DNA from 2 places in the Bradyrhizobium genosp. P genome. Region 2 is predicted to be linked to the other one. Evidence: riboswitches for the same ligand, from Rfam matches in the RefSeq annotation. Region 2 holds a riboswitch; the other holds the start of a gene.

Region 1 (9,937 bases), 140 kb from region 2:
GATATGATGGACGGCGGCCAGCATCGCCGGCAGGCGGCAGACGTGTTGCACTGTCGCATCGAGGTCCAGCAAGGAATGCCGCCAATCGATCCCGCGGGGGGCGCCCGGCCACTTCTCCGACGGCAGCGCACCGGCCTCGAAGGCGTCGCGAAGCCGCCCGATCCAGGCCGCGGGAATAGCGCCGCGCAACAGCAGATAGCCTTGGTCGTCGAGAAGCCGCGCCTGTTCGGCGTCGAGCCGACCGACCCTGGTTCGCGTCGAAGATCCCGTCATGCTTCCCCCCCGGCGCGAAATAGTCGCGCTTCCTCCCACGATCTTCCAGGAAATGGCCGCGGTCGGCAGGTCGCGCGCAAGACCGCGCACGAGACCGCCCGCTTCAATGCTTTTGGGTCGATGCTGGATTGGCAGGCCCCACCTCACTCAAATTCCACCCCCAGCCGCCTCTCCTTCTTCCACACGATGCGGCACGCATGCCGTTCGCCGTCGACGGCAAGGACGAAGCGGTCGGGAAACCACAATGGCGAGTTGATCTCAACGCCGGCGCCCAAGGCCGAGACGCTTCGGACGGTGCACGGGATCGCTTCACTGCCGAACTCGATCGTCCCCGATTTGAGGACCCGGCGGCGCGGAGCGGCTCGACGCTCCTCGGTCGGTAACGGCCGATGCGCGCCGGTCGGCGCGGGCTTGTTGTCGTCTTCTGCCATCGACTCGTCGCGGTGTGCACTGAAGCAGGCAGTCAAATTACGGCGTGAACCTGACACCAAGCTTACAATATTTCTGCGACGTTAAGGTGCGGCAAACGACCCCGCTTGAGCTTGCATGCCAGCCACTCGCGCGAAGGATGCCTGCGGTCCGCCTCCTCCCTCGCGACATCGTAAGCCCTCAATCACCGCCTCGTGTTGCCAGGTTGTGGCGTGGTTCACAAACTGCGACGGCCTTTCATCCTAATGTCGGGGTGCCGGAATCTACGGCCGCACATTGCGCGGTCGCCACATCCCAAGCCCTGTTTTCCGTTGGAGATGAGACCATGACAATGACCGACCGAACTCATGTCGCGCGCAGTGACGTGCGTCATCACGATGCACTCGTCGTGGCTGGCTACCTGATCGCGGCGATCATCTTCTCGCTTGCGCTGTATTGGGCTGCGATGTCACGCGGCACCGCATCGGGCGATATCGCCTCGATGATCGTGTTTCCGTAGGCCGCGTCTCTTCCAACCAACACACGGAGATCGTCATGAGCGATTACGGCGACGACGCCGGCCATTGCAGCAATGGATCGAACGCGCAGAAATTCCGCGATGCGACGCCGGAGGAGCACGCAACCTATCGACGATGGATCCGCGGAACGGCTGTCGTCTATACCGTCGTCGTGCTGGCGGCCGGCATTCTCGCCTTGATCAGCACCGCACACGTCGGCCCCATCGAACTCAGCAGCCTGTCGACCCACGGTCCTGCCAGATCGGCGGAGGACAATTGGGCAAAAGCACACTTCTAGGCAAGGTGACTTCGTCTCCGGTCGCGACCGGCTGGAACGCCTCGGCCGCAAGGTGGCGCTCCGCCTGCCCGTAAGATGCGCGACCGCCACGACTGACGCGCACCAGTCGTACGGGAGCAGTGTGCCGCGAACATGAAACGGAAATGGCCGGGACGAGCCCGGCCATTCTGCGTTCTCGGATGAGCCTCGCGCCCTACTCCGACTTGTCGATATTCCAGAAGATCGGCGTCGCCGGCCCGTCGAGCACGCCGGTGAGCGACTTCCGCCACGCGCTCGGCCCGAAAAACTGTCCGAGCGGAACATAGATCACCTGATCGTAGACTTCCTTCTGGATATTCGCGGCGATCTTCTTCTGCTCGTCCGGGGTCGACGCGCGCGCAAAGGCGTCGCGCATCGCTTCGATCTTCTCGTCTTTCGACCAGCCGAACCAGCCGCCATTCTCGCCCCTGCCGCCGATCGAAACATTGACGACGGGGTTGATCACGTCTGCGGCGACCCAGTTGGTAAAGAACATGTTCCAGCCGCCGTCCTTGATGGGCTTCTTGTTGGTACGGCGGCTAACTACGGTTCCCCAGTCGGTGGCCTGGACATCGACCTTGAAGCCGGCTTCGCGCAACTGCTGCGCCACCACGATCGGCTGCGCCTTCAGCGACACGACATCGCCCGGCGCCATGATCACGATCGGCGTACCGTCGTAGCCGGACTCGGCGAGCAGCTTTTTCGCTTCCGCCATGCCGTTGCCCTTGATCAATGATTCTGCGCCGACATCGGTCGCCAGCGGGGTGCCGCAAACGAAGACCGCGCCGCAGACCTGGTAGTATTTGGGATTGCCGACCAGCGCATCCAGCACGTCCTTCTGGTTCATCGCCATGAAAGCGGCACGGCGCACCTTGACGTTATCAAAAGGTGGCTGGAGAAAGTTCATGCGCCCGAGCGTCTGGAGACCGAGCTTGTTCAGCGTCTCGACCTTGAGGTCCGGGTTGCCTTCCAGCACCGGCAAAATGTCGTAAGACGGCGCTTCCATGAAATCGATATCGCCGGATTGCAGCGCGTTGACCGCGGTCTGCGCGTCCGGCATCGTGATCCATTCGACGCGATCGACCTTCACCACCTTGCCGCCAGAGGTCCAGCTCGGCGGCTCCTTGCGCGGCACGTAATCGGTGTTCTTCTCAAACACCGCCTTCACGCCGGGCTGGAATTCTCCGGGCACGAACTTGAAGGGACCGGATCCGATCAACTCCGGAAGCGGCTTGTCGGGCGGCGAGTCAGCCAGGCGCTTCGGCATCATGAAGGGCACGAAGGACGACGGTTTTCCGATCGATTCCAGGACCAGTCCGTAGGGCTCTTTCAGCTTCAGCACGATCGTCTTGGCGTCGGGAGCGTCCAGGCTCGCGGTGAAATCCATCAGCTTCTGGCCCATGCCGTCGGCCTTGCCCCAGCGCTTCAGCGACGCCACGCAATCGTCCGCCGTGACCGGTGTGCCGTCGTGCCACTTCAGGCCGTCGCGCAGCGTGAAAGTATAGGTGAGCTTGTCGTCGGACACCTTCCATTCCGCCATCTGCGGCTGGATCTTGAAGTTGGCGTCCTCGGCCAACAGCGTGTCGAAGATCATGTAGCCGAAATCGCGCACGATGTAGGCGGTCGTCATCATCCCGGGAGTACGCAGATCAGCGTGCATCACCGCGGTGATGGTCTTGCCCGCTGCCATGGCCTGCGGCGCAAACGACAGCGCGAGCGCCGACAACGCCGCCGCTATCGTGCGATGCTTCCAACGCGACTTCTGGAACATTCGATTCTCTCCTGAGGTGAAACTGGTCAAAGCCGGCTTATTCGTTATGCAAGCAGTTCGTTATTTAGGCGGACTAACATGCTGTGCGGCTTGTGAAATCAAGACTTGTGGATTCAAGACTTGCATCAAGCATGATGCGCGTCAATCCGGTTTTGGTCGGGATCGGACGCATACAAATGAATGAGACGGCGCGACGTATTTGACTTTACAAAATCGCCGCCGCCGACTTTCGTAGCGCACGCGATGCCAACGAACCAAGAGAGAAAATCCATGAACCCAGCCAATCTTCCCTTTGATTCCGAAACGATGCTGCAGGGTCTGCGCGGCTGGGTGGAATGCGAAAGTCCGACCTGGGATGCGGGAGCGGTTGAGCGCATGCTCGACCTCGCCGCGCGCGAGATGGCGATCATGGGCGCGACCATCGAACGCATCGCAGGCCGGCAGGGTTTTGCCGGCTGCGTTCGCGCCCGCTTTCCGCATCCGAGGCAAGGCCAGCCCGGAATCCTGATCGCCGGACACCTCGACACCGTGCATCCGGTCGGCACCATCGAGAAGCTCTCATGGCGGCGCGAGGGCAACAAATGTTTCGGCCCCGGCATCTTCGACATGAAGGGCGGCAACTATCTGTCGCTCGAGGCCATACGGCAACTGGCGCGCGCCTCCTTCATGACGCCGCTGCCGATCACCGTGCTGTTCACGCCCGATGAAGAGGTCGGCACGCCGTCGACCCGCGACATCATCGAGGCGGAAGCCGCGCGCAACAAATATGTGCTGGTGCCGGAGCCGGGCCGACCGAACAACGGCGTCGTCACCGGACGCTACGCGATCGCGCGCTTCAATCTCGAAGCGACCGGCAAGCCGAGCCATGCCGGCGCGACGCTGTCCTCCGGACGCTCCGCGATCCGCGAGATGGCCCGGCAGATCGTCGCCATCGACGGCATGACCACCGAGGACTGCACCTTCTCAGTCGGCATCGTGCATGGCGGCCAATGGGTCAATTGCGTTGCCACAACCTGCACCGGCGAAGCCCTCAGCATGGCCAAGCGCCAGGCCGATCTCGATCGTGGTGTTGAACGGATGCTGGCGCTGTCGGGCACCGCCAACGACGTGACGTTTAAGGTGACGCGCGGCGTCACCCGCCCGGTCTGGGAGCCGAACGCCGGCACCATGGCGCTCTATGAAAAAGCCAAGGGTCTCGCCAGGGAGATGGGCCTCGATTTGCCGCATGGCAGCGCCGGCGGCGGCTCCGACGGCAATTTCACCGGCGCGATGGGCATCCCCACCCTCGACGGGCTCGGCGTTCGCGGCGCCGATGCGCATACGCTCAATGAACATATCGAGGTTGACAGCCTTGCCGAGCGCGGCCGCCTGATGGCGGCACTGCTGGCGACGCTGGAGTGAGATCAATTTGCACTGCACAATGCGTCGGCACAGCCGGACCGAAATTTAGCCTTGTCCAGTTTTAAGGCTTCGCCTAGGGTCCGGCCGTCCAACGCGACGATGCGGGAGAGATCGCAGCGAATGCGCAAGCGTTCGCTTCGGCGCCGACGGAGCAACCGCCCCGGAAACTCTCAGGCAAAAGGACGGTATCGTCAGGACGATCTGGAGAGAGACGACATGGCCATACATCATGGGCCGTGACGTCCACCGAAGGGGATAGTCCGCAGCCGGGCCTCGGCCCAATGCGGATCAAGCTCTCAGGTACCGTGACAGATGGGGCGCCGCCACCGGTTTTTTCCGGCGGTTCGGCGACTCTCACACACGGGAACCAAGAGACCATCATGCCTCACATTGCCATTATTGGCGCCGGTATCACCGGCGTGACGACTGCCTATGCCCTGCTCGAACGCGGCTACCAGGTGACTGTCCTCGACAGGCATCGCTACGCGGGGATGGAGACCTCGTTCGCCAACGGCGGACAACTCTCCGCCAGCAATGCCGAAGTCTGGAACAGCGCCGCGACCATCCTCAAGGGGCTGCGCTGGATGCTCAGAAGCGACGCGCCGCTGCTGATGAATCCGAAGCCGAGCTGGCACAAATATTCCTGGATGGGTGAGTTTGTCGGCAGCATCGGCCGCTATCGCGCCAACACCATCGCAACGACGCGGCTCGCCATCGAAGCGCGGCGGCATTTGTTTGCCATCGCCGAGCGCGAGAAGATCACCTTCGATCTCGAGCGCCGCGGTATCCTCCATATCTGTCATGACAAGGCCGGCTTCGACGCAGGCCTGCGTGTCAACGCGCTGCTTCAGCAAGGCGGCCTCGACCGCCGGCCTGTGACGCCGGACGAAATCCGTATCATCGAACCCGCGCTGCAATCGGCCTGCTATGGCGGCTTCTTCACGCCGTCGGATGCAACCGGCGATATCCACAAATTCACTCGTGGATTGGCCGACGCCTGCGTCCGCCGCGGCGCGACCTTCGTCCATGAAGCCGACGTCGATGCGATATCCCGCACCGGCGAGGGCTTCCACATCGGCTGGAATGATACGGCATCGCAGGACGCCGCGGCGCCGACACGACAAGACCTGCAGGCGGACGGCATCGTCATCTGCGCCGGTGTCGCGAGCCGCCACTTCGCCGCCATGCTCAACGAGCGCGTGAACGTCTATCCGGTGAAGGGTTATTCGATCACGGTGCAGCTCGATGCGCCGCAGAGCCAGCAGGCCGCGCCGTTCGTTAGCCTGCTCGATGAGGCCGCGAAGATCGTCACCAGCCGGCTTGGCGCCGACCGCTTCCGAGTCGCCGGCACCGCTGAGTTCAACGGCTTCAACCGCGATATACGTGCCGACCGTATCCAGCCACTTGTGGACTGGGTGCGGCATCATTTTCCCGAGGTCGACACGTCGAAGATCGTGCCATGGGCGGGCCTGCGGCCGATGATGCCGAACATGATGCCGGTCGCTCGCGCCGGACGCATTCCGGGCGTGTTCTACAACACCGGTCACGGCCATCTCGGCTGGACCCTGTCGGCCGCCACAGCACAGATGGTTGCCGAGGCGATCGACGACTGGCGCGACCTTTGCGCGCCCTCAATGGTGCCGTCGCAGGCCGATACGACCGAGACTACCCACGCAGCTTTCCTCTAATTTGCTGGTCGAAGCGAGAGAATATGAGCGTACGCGCCTGTGGCCAAGTCGGAATTCGCTGAGAACCACCGAGTGACAAGGATTAGCTTTACGATGGGAAGAAGCGAGTCATCTCAGGAGCGGACAATGCGCCTTGCGGCAGCGCGCACGCATGTCACGGCGGCCCATACCGAGGCCGGCAAGCTTCCGTATGGGGCGCAAGGAAAGGCGAGACATGACAACTGAGACGTTGACCAAGCCGGATCAGATTGCCGGCGAGCTATGTGCGGCCGTCGATCGAAACTTCGACGATCAGATCGCGTTCCTGTCACGTATGGTGCAGTTCCGCAGCTTGCGCGGACAGGAAGCCCCGCAACAGCTTTGGCTGGCCGAGCAGTTCGCAAAACGCAACTACGACGTCGATGCGTTCAGCCTTGCGGACGTCAACTTGATGAGCCACCCGAAGGCCGCACCAATGGACGGCATCGATCTTGCCGGATCGCAGCAGGTTGTCGCGACGATCGACAGCAAAGGCGGCGGGCGCAGTCTGATCTTGCAAGGTCATATCGACGTGGTGCCGGAGGGACCCGCTGACCTTTGGGACCTGCCGCCGTTCGCGGCTGAAATGCGCGACGGCTGGATGTTCGGGCGCGGTGCACAGGACATGAAAGCCGGTGTCTCGGCCATGATCTTCGCGCTCGATGCTTTCAGAGGCGCCGGCTATTCGCCGAACGGCCGCGTCCATCTGCAGACCGTTACCGAGGAGGAGAGCACAGGCAACGGCGCGCTATCGACTCTGATGCGCGGCTATCGCGCCGACGCCTGCCTCATTCCCGAACCCACCGGCCACACGCTCACGCGCGCCCAGGTCGGGGCGATCTGGTTTCGCCTGCGCGTGCGCGGCACACCGGTGCATGTCGCCTATTCCGAGAGCGGCACCAGCGCCATCCTGTCGGCGATGCATCTGGTGCGTGCGTTCCAGGACTACACCAAAACGCTCAACACAAGGGCGCTCGACAACAGCTGGTTCCGTGGCGTCAAAAATCCGATCAAGTTCAACGTCGGCATTATCAAGGGAGGCGACTGGGCAAGTTCGACCGCGGCCTGGTGCGAGCTGGATTGCCGGCTCGGCCTGCTGCCGGGCGAGACACCGCGAGAGGCGATGCGTGGCATCGAGGAATGCCTGGCCGAGGCGCACAAGGCCGACGACTTCCTGTCCGACAACCCGGCCGAACTGGTGTGGAGCGGTTTTCAGGCGGACCCGGCGGTGTGCGAGCCCGGCAGCGAAGCGGAAGCGGCTCTGTCGGCCGCCCATCAATCTGTCTTCAAGCCCCCGATGGAGGAGCGCCTGTCCACGGCCGTCAACGACACCCGCTACTATTGTGTCGACTACGGCATCCCTGCGCTTTGCTATGGCCCTTACGGCATCGGCCCACATGCGTTCAACGAACGTGTCGAGCTCGCTAGCCTTCGCAAGATAACGCAGAGCATCGCGCTGTTCGTGGCCAACTGGTGCGGAGTGGTGAGAATGTGAACGGAGCTATCGCTTCAGGTCGATGCCCCCTACACGATAAGCAATTCGAGATAGCAGCTTCAGATGAGAAGGAGGAGACGATTGAGACCCGTCAAGACGGCGCAAGCACTGACGTCACATCGCGTTCCCCGGGCTGCAAACGGCCCGAATCGCGCCTTGATGTAACGCTGCCATTGGCACAATATTTGCCTGCAAATTCATCACTTTTCGCGCTAAGCTTCAGAGCAAAGACGCAGAAGCGCACGACACAGATCACGGGGACACCATGAGTATGATGCGGCCCAGTCTTGGCTTCGCAGCGTCTGGCGAAAGGAGATAGCAACGATGCTCGGCTATCTCATTCGCCGCATCCTTGCTGCCATTCCCGTGATGGGCGTGGTGGCACTGTTTGTGTTCCTGCTGTTGCGGCTGACGCCGGGCGATCCCGCCGCGATTCTCGCCGGCGACAACGCGACGCCCGCGCAGCTCGAGCGGATCAGGACCTCGCTCGGGCTGAACGAACCGATCTATGTTCAGTTCTACACCTGGATTGGCAAACTGCTGCACGGTGATCTCGGCGTCTCGCTGATCTCCAACGTGCCGGTGCTGAAGATGATCGGCCAGCGCGTCGAGCCGTCGATCTCGGTCGCCCTGACCACCCTCGTGCTGTCGATCCTGGTCGCCGTGCCGCTCGGCGTAATTGCGGCATGGAAGCATGGCACATGGATCGACCGCTGCGTGATGGGTCTGTCCGTGCTCGGCTTCTCCGTGCCGGTGTTCGTGATCGGCTACGTGCTGATCCAGGTGTTTGCAATCGATCTGCGCTGGGTTCCGGTGCAAGGCTTCAAGAGCATCACGGCCGGCTTCGGCCCGTTCTTCGAGCGCATCATTCTGCCGACCTGCACCCTCGCCTTCATCTACGTCGCGCTGATCGCACGCATGACGCGCGCCTCGATGCTCGACGTGCTGGGCGAGGATTACGTGCGCACCGCCCGCGCCAAGGGGATCGGCGAGACCGGCGTGCTGCTGCGCCATGCGCTGCGCAACGCCGCGGTGCCCGTGATCACCGTGATTGGCTCCGGCTTCGCGCTGCTGATATCAGGCGTCGTCGTCACCGAGAGCGTGTTCAACCTGCCCGGCATCGGCCGCCTCACCGTCGATGCGGTGCTGGCGCGTGATTACCCGGTGATCCAGGCGATGATCCTGCTGACGTCAGGCATCTATGTCGGGGTCAACCTGCTGATCGACCTCTCCTACATCCTGCTCGATCCTCGTATCCGGTACTGAGCAATGGCGATCGAAACCCTCCCCGAGTCCTCGATTCCGATCACCCGACCGTTCCGGCTGAGGTTCGGCTTCCTCACGGCGACGCCGATCATCGCGGTCGCGACGATCTGCCTCACGCTCATCATCCTGATGGCGATCTTCGCGCCGCTGCTGGCCCCGCACGATCCGCTGCTGCTGGTGCCGGCGCAACGGCTGAAACCGTCAAGCTCGCAATTCCTGCTCGGCACCGACGGCTACGGCCGCGACGTGCTGTCGCGCATCATCTACGGCGCGCGGATTTCGCTCCTGATCGGAATCGGCAGCGCGGTCTGCGCGGTCGGCTTCGGACTCCTGATCGGCCTTGTCTCTGGATTTTTCAGATGGGTCGATGCCGTATTGATGCGGGTGATGGACGGCTTGATGGCGATCCCCGCCATCCTGCTCGCGATCGCCGTGGTGTCGCTGTCGGGCGCCAGCATCTGGACCGTGATGATTGCGATCATGATCCCCGAAATCCCGCGTGTGGCACGGCTGGTGCGCTCGGTGGTGCTGACCGCGCGCGAGGAGCCCTATGTGGAGGCCGCGATCTCGGTCGGCTCCAGCCTGCCCAAGATCATGTGGCGCCATCTGATGCCGAACACGATCGCTCCGTTGATCGTGCAAGGCACCTATGTCTGCGCGTCTGCGATCCTCACCGAGGCGATCCTGTCGTTCCTCGGCGCCGGCATCTCGCCGGAAACGCCGACCTGGGGCAACATCATGGCCGAAGGCCGCGCCTATTTTCAGATCAAGCCGTCGCTGATC
Region 2 (9,937 bases):
TTTTCTCTCCACAACCCGATCGATCGCTGGTGGGGCGGCACGCACCTCACCAACGATAACCTCTGGCGCTGGAACCCGACGCTGGTGAAGCCGTAGCGTGCGGCTCGCGGCCGCTCACCCCGGCGCCAGCGCCTTTTCCCGGCTCGCAATCAGCGCCCGCAGCTCTTCCGTCACGGCGACCGATTGATGCGTCTTCTGGTCGGTTGCCACCCACACGATCTCGCCCGTCGCGCGAAGATCCTCGGAGCCTCTGGCGAAGATCGCAAGTGCAAGCGTGATCGAGGAGCGGCCGATCCTTGCGACCCGCACGCAGACGTCGATCTCGTCGTCGAACCGGATCGGCGCTTTGTATTCGACGACCGATTTCACCGTGTGGAAGTCGACGCCGGTCCGCGCGACCTCGCCGAGGTAGTCATAGCCGAGGGTGCGAAAATATTCGGTGATCGCGGTGTCGAAATAGGTGAGGTAGTGGGCGTTGAACACCACGGCCTGCGCGTCGACCTCGGAATAGCGGACGCGAAACGGGAAATGAAACCAGAACTCCTGGCGCATGAATCCTCCTGGCTCGGCTTTGCTCTCCAGCAATCGGGTGAACCTTATAATGGCCGAGCGTAGGATGGTGGAGCGAAGCGATACCCATCTGTTGCATCCGCGCGGTGAGATGATGGGTGTCGCTACGCTCCACCCATCCTACAGGAGCGGCTTACTCTGCGGCCTGCGCGTAATCCTCGATCGGCGGGCACGAGCACACCAGATTGCGGTCGCCGTAGACATTGTCGACGCGGCCGACCGGGCTCCAGTATTTGTCCGATCGCGACACGCCGGCCGGGAAGCAGCCTTCGGCGCGGGTATAGGCTCTGCTCCAGGCATCGTCGGCGATGTCGTGCACCGTGTGCGGCGCATGTCGCAGCGGCGAGGCCTCGACCTTCCAGCGGCCCTTCTCGATCTCGGCGATCTCGTTGCGGATCGCGATCATGGCGTCGCAGAAGCGGTCGATCTCGGCTTTCGATTCCGATTCGGTCGGCTCGATCATCAGCGTGCCGGCGACCGGGAAGCTCATCGTCGGGGCGTGGAAGCCGTAGTCGATCAGCCGCTTGGCGATATCATCGACGGTGACGCCGCTGGTCGTCTTCAGCGCCCGCGGATCGACGATGCACTCATGCGCGACGCGGCCCTTGGCGTTACGGTACAGCACCGGGAAATGCGGCTGCAGCCGTGCGGCGATGTAGTTGGCGTTGAGGATCGCGATCTCGGTCGCGCGCGTCAGGCCCTCGCCACCCATCATCAGGATGTAGATGTAGGAGATGGTGAGGATCGACGCCGAGCCGAACGGCGCGGCCGACACCGGGCCGACCGTGTGCACGGTCGCGCCGTCGGTTGCGGGATGACGATTCTCGGGATGACTTGGCAGATAGGGTGCCAGATGCGCTCTTACGCCGATCGGGCCCATGCCGGGGCCGCCGCCGCCATGCGGGATGCAGAAGGTTTTGTGGAGGTTGAGATGGCTGACATCGGCGCCGTAATCGCCGGGCCGGGAGAGGCCGACCTGCGCATTCATGTTGGCGCCGTCGAGATAGACCTGACCACCGTTGACGTGGACGATGTCGCAGATGTCACGGATGTGCTCTTCGAACACGCCATGCGTCGATGGATAGGTGATCATCACGGCAGCGAGGTTGGACGAGTGCTTCTCGGCCTTGGCGCGAAGATCATCGACATCGACGTCGCCGCGCACATCGCAGGCGACCACAACGACATCCATGCCGACCATCGCCGCCGACGCCGGATTGGTGCCGTGCGCGGAGGAGGGGATCAGGCAAATCTTGCGGTGCGGCTCGCCGCGCGCGAGGTGATAGCCCCGGATCGCGAGTAGGCCCGCATATTCGCCCTGTGCGCCGGAGTTCGGCTGCAGCGAGATCGCATCATAGCCGGTGATGTCGCACAGCCACGTCTCCAGCCGCTTGAACAGCGCATGATAACCCTTGGCCTGATCCGCCGGCGCAAACGGATGCAGATTGCCGAATTCCGGCCAGGTCAGCGGGATCATCTCTGTGGTGGCGTTCAGCTTCATCGTGCAGGAGCCGAGCGGGATCATCGCACGGTCGAGCGCGAGGTCGCGATCGCTGAGCTTGCGCATGTAGCGCAACAGCTCGGTCTCGGAGCGATGGGTGTTGAACACCGGATGGGTGAGGAAGGCGCTGGTGCGCTTCAGCTCCTTCGGCAGCGCGTCGCGCGTGGTGGCCTCGATCTCGGCATAAGCGAGCTTGCCGCCGAAGATGCGCCACACCGCTTCGATGGTCTGGGGCGTCGTCGTCTCGTCGATGGCGATGCCGAGCGTGGTCGCGCCGATCCGCAGGTTGATCTGCTCGGCAAAAGCGCGGGTGACGAATTCGCTCTGCCTGGCGCCGACCTCAACGGTCACGGTGTCGAAGAACGCCTCGCTATCGGGCGTAAAGCCGAGCTTGCGCAGGCCAGCCGCCAGCACGGCGGCGCGGCGATGCACGCTGCGCGCGATATGGGTCAGGCCTTCGGGGCCGTGATAGACCGCATACATCGAGGCGATCACGGCGAGCAGCACCTGTGCGGTGCAGATGTTGGAGGTCGCCTTTTCGCGGCGGATGTGCTGCTCGCGGGTCTGCAGCGCCAGCCGGTAGGCCGGCGCGCCGCGCGAATCCACCGACAGGCCGACAAGCCGGCCGGGCAGCCAGCGCTTCAGCGTGTCGCGCACCGCCATGTAGGCGGCGTGCGGACCGCCATAGCCCATCGGCACGCCGAAGCGCTGCGCCGAGCCGACCGCGATGTCGGCGCCGAGTTCGCCGGGTGAGGTGATCAGGGTCAGCGCCAGCAAATCTGCTGCGACGATCGCCAGCGCGCCCTTCGCGCGCAACGATGCGATGGCGGGCCGCAGGTCGCGCACCGCGCCCGTCGTACCCGGATATTGCAGCAGCGCGCCGACCACATCGGTCTTGTCGAGCTCGGTCAGGGGATCGCCCACGATCAGCGCCCAGCCCAAGGGCGCGGCGCGGGTGCGCATCACCGCGAGCGTCTGCGGATGGACTTCCTTGTCGACGAAGAACGCCTTCGCCTTCACCTGCGAGTGCCGCTCGGCGAGCGCCATCGCCTCCGCCGCTGCGGTCGCCTCGTCGAGCAGCGAGGCGTTGGCGACATCGAGCCCGGTGAGGTCGCAGATCATGGTCTGGAAGTTGAACAGCGCTTCCAGCCGGCCCTGGCTGATCTCCGGCTGATACGGCGTATAGGCCGTGTACCAGGCCGGATTTTCCAGGATGTTACGCTGAATTACCGCGGGCAGGATGGTGCCGGAATAGCCCTGGCCGATCAGCGAGGTGAACACCTGGTTCTGCGCGGCGAGCTCGCCCATATGCGCGAGCGCCTCGGTTTCGCTCAGCGCACGGCCGAGATCAAGCGGCGCCTGTTGCCGGATCGAGGACGGCAGCGTCTCGCTCATCAGCGTTTGCAGGCTCGCGGCGCCGACCGTCTCCAGCATCGCGTTGACATCGCGCGGCGAGGGGCCGATGTGGCGGCGGACGAAATCGGTGGCGGCGTCGTTGGTCGGCTTGAAGGGCGCGTTCATGGGATGATCCTTACGCGATGTGCGCTGCGTAGGCGGCCTCGTCCATCAGGCCACCGAGTTCGCTCTTGTCCGATATCTTCAGCTTGAAGAACCAGGCCTTGCCGCCCGCGTCGGAATTGACCAGCGCAGGCTCGGCGACGAGCGCCTCATTGACCTCGAGCACCTCGCCGGTGATCGGCGCATAGACGTCGGAGGCAGCCTTGACGGACTCGACGACGGCGGCAGCCTCGGCCTTCTTCAGGCTGCGGCCGACCTTGGGCAGTTCAACGAACACGACGTCGCCGAGCTGCGATTGCGCATAGTCGGTGATGCCGATGGTGGCGACATCGCCCTCGATGTGGAGCCATTCGTGGTCGGACGTGTACAGCGTCGTCATTGTTGTCCTCTAGCGTTTGTAGGTGTTGGGGACGAAGGGCGTGGCGGCGACCGTGAGCGGCAACCGCTGGCCGCGCACTTCGGCGAAAACCGTGGTGCCGGCGGCAGAAAGGGAAATCGGCAGATAGCCCATCGCAACAGGGGCATTGAGGCTCGGACCGAAGCCGCCCGACGTCACCTTGCCGATCTGTTCGGTCGCGGCGGCATCGGCAAACAGCGCGGCAGCTTCGCGCACCGGCGCGCGACCGTCCGGCCTTAAGCCAACGCGGCGGCGGGATGCGCCTTGCGCGAACTGCGCGAGGATCTTGTCGGCTCCCGGAAATCCGCCGGCACGGGCGCCGCCGCTGCGGCGGACTTTCTGCACCGACCATTCCAGTGCCCCCTCGACCGGCGTCGTCGTGGTGTCGATGTCGTGGCCATAAAGGCAAAGCCCGGCCTCGAGCCGGAGGCTGTCGCGTGCGCCGAGGCCGATCGGCAGCACGTCGGGGTTGTCCAGCAGTGCGGTGGCCAGCGCCTCGGCGTTGTCGGCCGGAACGGAAATCTCAAAGCCGTCTTCGCCGGTATAGCCGGAGCGTGAGACGAAACAATCGATGTCACCGACGCGGCGCGGGCCTGTGTCCATGAATTTCATCGAACCGACATCTGCACAAAGTTTCGCCAGCGCGGATTCGGCCTTCGGTCCCTGCAACGCGATCAGTGCGCGGTCGGGCAGCGACACGATCTCGCAGGTGTCGGAGAGATGCGCACGGAGATGCGCCTCATCCTCGGCCTTGCAGGCGGCGTTGACCACCAGGAACAGGTGATCGCCGAAATTCGCGACCATCAGGTCGTCGAGCAGGCCGCCGTCATCGTTGGTGAATTGCGCGTAGCGCTGCCGTCCCGGCGCGATGCCGAGAATGTCCTGCGGCACCAGTCTTTCCAGCGCCAGCGCCGCGTCCGCGACCTTGCTGGATTTCGGTCGCAGCGCGAGCTGGCCCATATGGGAGACATCGAACAGGCCCGCATGGCTGCGGGTGTGCAGGTGCTCCTTCATGACGCCGGCGGGGTATTGCACCGGCATGTCATAGCCGGCGAACGGCACCATCCTGGCCCCGCGGGCTACATGCAGCGCGTGCAACGGGGTCTGTTTGAGCGGGGAATTGTCGCGTGCAAGCATCACGGAGCCCTCGCGGTTCCACGGGGGACCTATTTCCCCTTGAGAAACCTGCAGAAAGCCCCATCTGTCGCTGTGCCTGAGAGTATTATCCCGTCGGCGGACGCAGCAGGGCAAAACCCTCCAGCGCCTCTTTCCAGATGTCAGACGTCACGCGGTCCGTTTGCCTGAGAGTTTCCGGGGCGGTTGCTCCTTCGGCGCCGGCGCAAGGCCGGTCTCTCCCGACGTGACTTAACAACAGGTAGGAAAGAAACACGGCGGCGCCAAGGCTGTCAACGCGGCTCTGGCTGCTATCAACGGGCTTTGTGCTGTTGCGGCAAGCCTATGATCCGCCTGCACAGTTTCTGGACACCAAGGCCTGCAATGTCTAAAAGCGTTCGGCCGGAAAATGACGCTGTTTGCGCCTGATCCGGCCCATTTTCCCGATTGGATGAACATGAGCAGCGTCAACGACATCAGGTCGACCTTTCTGAACTATTTCAAGGAGAACGACCACGAGATCGTGGCGTCGTCGCCGCTGGTGCCGCGCAACGACCCGACCCTGATGTTCACCGCGGCCGGCATGGTGCAGTTCAAGAACGTCTTCACCGGTGTCGAGAAGCGTCCCTATCAGCGCGCCACCACCGCGCAAAAATGCGTGCGTGCCGGTGGCAAGCACAACGACCTCGACAATGTCGGCTACACCGCGCGCCATCTCACCTTCTTCGAGATGCTCGGCAACTTCTCGTTCGGCGACTACTTCAAGGAGCGCGCGATCGAGCTCGCCTGGAATCTGGTCACCAAGGAATTCGGACTGAACAAGGACAAGCTGCTCGTCACGATCTACCACAACGACGATGAGGCCGCGGGCTACTGGAAGAAAATCGCCGGCTTCCCAGACGACCGCATCATCCGCATCGCGACCTCGGACAATTTCTGGGCGGCGGGCGATACCGGCCCGTGCGGTCCGTGCTCGGAGATCTTCATCGACCGCGGCGAGCACATCTGGGGCGGACCTCCGGGCAGCCCGGAGGAGGATGGCGATCGCTTCCTCGAATTCTGGAACCTGGTCTTCATGCAGTTCGATCAGGTGACGAAGGAGGAGCGCGTGCCGCTGCCGCGCCCCTCGATCGACACCGGCCTGGGGCTGGAGCGCATGGCCTCCATCCTGCAGGGCGTCGACAGCGTGTTCGAGACCGATCTGTTCCGTCATTTGATCGACGCCACTGCGTCTGCTCTCGGGCACGGACCGACCGAGCAGACCGTCGCGTCGTTCCGGGTCATCGCGGACCATCTGCGTTCGTCGGCCTTCCTCGTCGCCGATGGCGTGCTGCCGTCGAACGAAGGCCGCGGCTATGTGCTGCGCCGGATCATGCGCCGCGCCATGCGCCATGCGCAGCTGCTCGGCGCGCACGACCCGCTGATGCATCGTCTGGTCTGGGCGCTGGTCCGCGAGATGGGGCAGGCCTACCCGGATCTGGTGCGTGCGGAGAATCTGATCGAGGAGACGCTTCGGCTGGAAGAGACCCGATTCCGCAAGACGCTGGAGCGCGGCCTGTCGATCCTCGACGAGAAGAGCGCCTCCTTGAAAAAGGGCGACATGTTCGACGGCGACACCGCCTTCACGCTGTACGACACCTATGGCTTTCCGCTCGATCTGACGCAGGACGCGCTGAAGTCGCGCGGCATCAGCGTCGACCAGGCGTCGTTCACCGATGCGATGAACCGGCAGCGCGAGAAGGCGCGTGCGTCCTGGGCAGGCTCTGGAGACGCAGCGACCGAAGCGATCTGGTTTCCGCTGCGCGAGAAGCTCGGCGCGACCGAATTCCTGGGCTACGAGACCGAAAGCGCGGAAGGCGCGGTGACGGCGCTGGTCAAGGACGGCACCGAGGTCGAGGGCCTCAAGGCCGGAGAAACCGGAATGATCGTGCTCAATCAGACGCCGTTCTACGCGGAGTCCGGCGGCCAGGTCGGCGACACCGGTATGCTGACCGGCGAGGGTGTCAGGTTCCGCGTCACCGAAACGCAGAAGAAGGTCGGCGATCTTTTCGTGCACGTCGGTACCGTGGAGCAGGGGGCGCTGAAGATCGGCACCGCACTGCTGCTCGTGGTCGATCACGGCAGGCGTTCGTCGATCCGCGCCAACCACTCGGCGACGCATCTGCTGCACGAGGCGTTGCGCCAGGTGCTCGGCGATCACATCGCGCAGCGTGGCTCGCTGGTCGCACCCGACCGGCTGCGCTTCGACTTCGTGCATCCGAAGCCGATCACGCCGGAAGAGCTCGCTCGCGTCGAGGACATCGCCAACGACGTTGTGCTGGACAATGACGAGGTCACTACCCGCATCATGGGGGTCGACGACGCCCGTGAGGCTGGCGCGCGTGCGCTGTTCGGCGAGAAGTATGGCGACGAGGTCCGCGTGGTCTCGATGGGCAAGTCTGCCCGCGAGCACGGCCAGAACGCACTCGGCTGGTCGGTCGAACTCTGCGGCGGCACCCATGTGCGCCGCACCGGCGACATCGGCCTGATCTCGGTGACCGGCGAGAGCGCGGTGGCTTCGGGCGTGCGCCGCATCGAGGCGCTGACCGGACGCCATGCGCGCAAGCACGCCAACGACACGATGGCATTGGCCAAGACCGCGGCAGCCGAGCTGCGCACCACGGTCGAGGATGTGCCGGCGCGGATCTCCGCATTGATGGAGGAGCGCAAGAAGCTCGAGCGCGACCTGTCCGACGCCCGCAAGAAGCTCGCGATGGGCGGTGGCGGCGCGTCGAACGGCGCGGCCTCAGGTGTCCGCGAGGTCGGCAACGTCAAGCTGCTGGCACGCGCGGTCGAGGGCGTCGAGACCAAGGACCTCAAGAGCCTGGTCGACGACGGCAAGAAGCAGATCGGCTCCGGCGTGGTCGCGATCGTCGGCGTCACCGAGGACGGCAAGGCCGGCCTCGTGGTTGGCGTCACCGCCGATCTCACCTCGCGTTTCAACGCGGTCGAATTGGTCCGCAAGGGCTCGGAAGCGCTCGGCGGCAAGGGCGGCGGCGGCCGTCCCGACATGGCGCAAGCCGGCGGACCCGACGGGGCCAAGGCAGATGCCGCATTGTCGGCGATCGAGCAGGCGATGGCCGGCGCCTAAGCTCCCGCCATTCCGCCTCAACCCTTGCGCAGGAACACGTAATCCGCCGAGTAGGGCGCGCTCTTCAGGGTGCCGGCCTTGTCGCAGGCGCCGTCGATCTGGCCGCCTGACGTGTTGATCCGCTGCACGGTGGCGGCGGCTGACAGCACGCCATTGCCGCGGTGGGAGATCACTTCGAGCTTCAGCCAGGGAATGTCCGACGCGGCGGCGCCCGGCGCGTTGCCGGTGACGCGGCCGGTCACGGCGCTGCCGTCGGCGTCTTCCCAGTTCGGGCCCGCATAATGCCGTCCGACCGTCTTGCCGTCGGCGATCAGGGTCGCGATCGGCTCGCGGAACGACCAGGCGAGTTTGCCGTCGGTGACCGGCTTGCACTCATAGATCTGCGCGCCCTCGCCGCGGACCGTGAGGATGACGGTCTCACCTGACGCCACGATGGCGCCGGGGAGGGGATCGGCGGCAAGCGCCGCCGACCCGGTCAGCAACAAGGCTGCGAGCGTTACGTTTCTGAGAAAGATCATGGTCACGCTCGCTGTTGCGGTCGGTAACGGCGGCTTAGGCCGCCATCGCCTTCGTCAGGTTCTCGGCGACCTTGTCAAGGAAGCCGGTGGTGGAGAGCCAGCGCTGGTCGGCGCCGACCAGGAGCGCGAGGTCCTTGGTCATGTAGCCGTCCTCGACGGTGTCGACGCAGACCTTCTCGAGCGTGGCGGCGAACTTGGCCAACTCGGCGTTGTTGTCGAGCTTGGCGCGGTGGGCGAGGCCGCGGGTCCAGGCAAAGATCGACGCGATCGAGTTGGTCGAGGTCTCCTTGCCCTTCTGGTGTTCGCGGTAATGGCGGGTCACCGTGCCGTGGGCGGCTTCGGCTTCCACCGTCTTGCCGTCGGGGGTCAGCAACACCGAGGTCATCAGGCCGAGCGAGCCGTAGCCCTGGGCCACGGTGTCGGACTGCACGTCGCCGTCATAGTTCTTGCAGGCCCAGACATAGCCGCCGGACCACTTCAGGGCGGAGGCCACCATGTCGTCGATCAGGCGGTGCTCGTAGGTCAGGCCCTTGGCGTCGAAGTCCTTCTTGAACTCGCGCTCGAAGACGTCCTGGAAGATGTCCTTGAAGCGGCCGTCATAGATCTTGAGGATGGTGTTCTTGGTCGACAGGTAGACCGGATAGTTGCGCATCAAGCCGTAGTTGAACGAGGCGCGCGCGAAGTCGATGATGGAGTCGTCGAGATTGTACATTTGCATCGCGACGCCGGCGCCGTTCGCCTTGAACACTTCCCGCTCGATCACGGCGCCGTCCTCGCCGACGAACTTCATCGTCAAGACGCCTTTGCCGGGGAATTTGATGTCGGTGGCGCGGTACTGGTCGCCGAAGGCGTGGCGGCCGATGATGATCGGCTTGGACCAGCCGGGAACCAGGCGCGGCACGTTCTTGCAGATGATCGGTTCGCGGAAGATGCAGCCGCCGAGGATGTTGCGGATGGTGCCGTTCGGCGACTTCCACATCTGCTTCAGGCCGAATTCCTTCACCCGGGCTTCGTCGGGGGTGATGGTGGCGCACTTCACGCCGACGCCGACCTTCTTGATGGCTTCGGCGGCGTCGATGGTCACCTGGTCATTGGTGGCGTCGCGGTATTCCATCCCGAGGTCGAAATAGAGCAGTTCGACATCCAGGAACGGGTTGATCAGCTTGTCCTTGATGTACTGCCAGATGATC

Evidence for each region. A riboswitch is a leader RNA that binds a small molecule or an ion and turns the genes downstream of it on or off. The one in region 2 is predicted to bind glycine.
Region 1: linked by a shared signal. The riboswitch ahead of ACP2YO_RS17885 (D-amino acid dehydrogenase) and the one ahead of gcvT (glycine cleavage system aminomethyltransferase GcvT) in region 2 are both predicted to bind glycine.

Annotation. Positions count from the first base shown of each region.
Region 1 is NZ_CP188195.1:3,689,729-3,699,665, reverse strand. Features, by position in the region: gene ACP2YO_RS17915 (phytanoyl-CoA dioxygenase family protein) at 1-273, opposite strand, end outside; gene ACP2YO_RS17910 (PilZ domain-containing protein) at 417-704, opposite strand; gene ACP2YO_RS17905 (hypothetical protein) at 1,028-1,201, shown strand; gene ACP2YO_RS17900 (hypothetical protein) at 1,237-1,497, shown strand; gene ACP2YO_RS17895 (ABC transporter substrate-binding protein) at 1,691-3,286, opposite strand; gene ACP2YO_RS17890 (M20/M25/M40 family metallo-hydrolase) at 3,557-4,687, shown strand; glycine riboswitch at 4,780-4,883, shown strand; glycine riboswitch at 4,887-5,001, shown strand; gene ACP2YO_RS17885 (D-amino acid dehydrogenase) at 5,068-6,375, shown strand; gene ACP2YO_RS17880 (ArgE/DapE family deacylase) at 6,590-7,888, shown strand; gene ACP2YO_RS17875 (ABC transporter permease) at 8,213-9,154, shown strand; gene ACP2YO_RS17870 (ABC transporter permease) at 9,158-9,937, shown strand, end outside.
Region 2 is NZ_CP188195.1:3,554,726-3,564,662, forward strand. Features, by position in the region: gene ACP2YO_RS17190 (acyl-CoA thioesterase) at 115-552, opposite strand; gene gcvP (aminomethyl-transferring glycine dehydrogenase) at 704-3,592, opposite strand; gene gcvH (glycine cleavage system protein GcvH) at 3,603-3,968, opposite strand; gene gcvT (glycine cleavage system aminomethyltransferase GcvT) at 3,978-5,123, opposite strand; glycine riboswitch at 5,266-5,355, opposite strand; gene alaS (alanine--tRNA ligase) at 5,557-8,229, shown strand; gene ACP2YO_RS17215 (DUF3455 domain-containing protein) at 8,247-8,747, opposite strand; gene ACP2YO_RS17220 (NADP-dependent isocitrate dehydrogenase) at 8,782-9,937, opposite strand, start outside.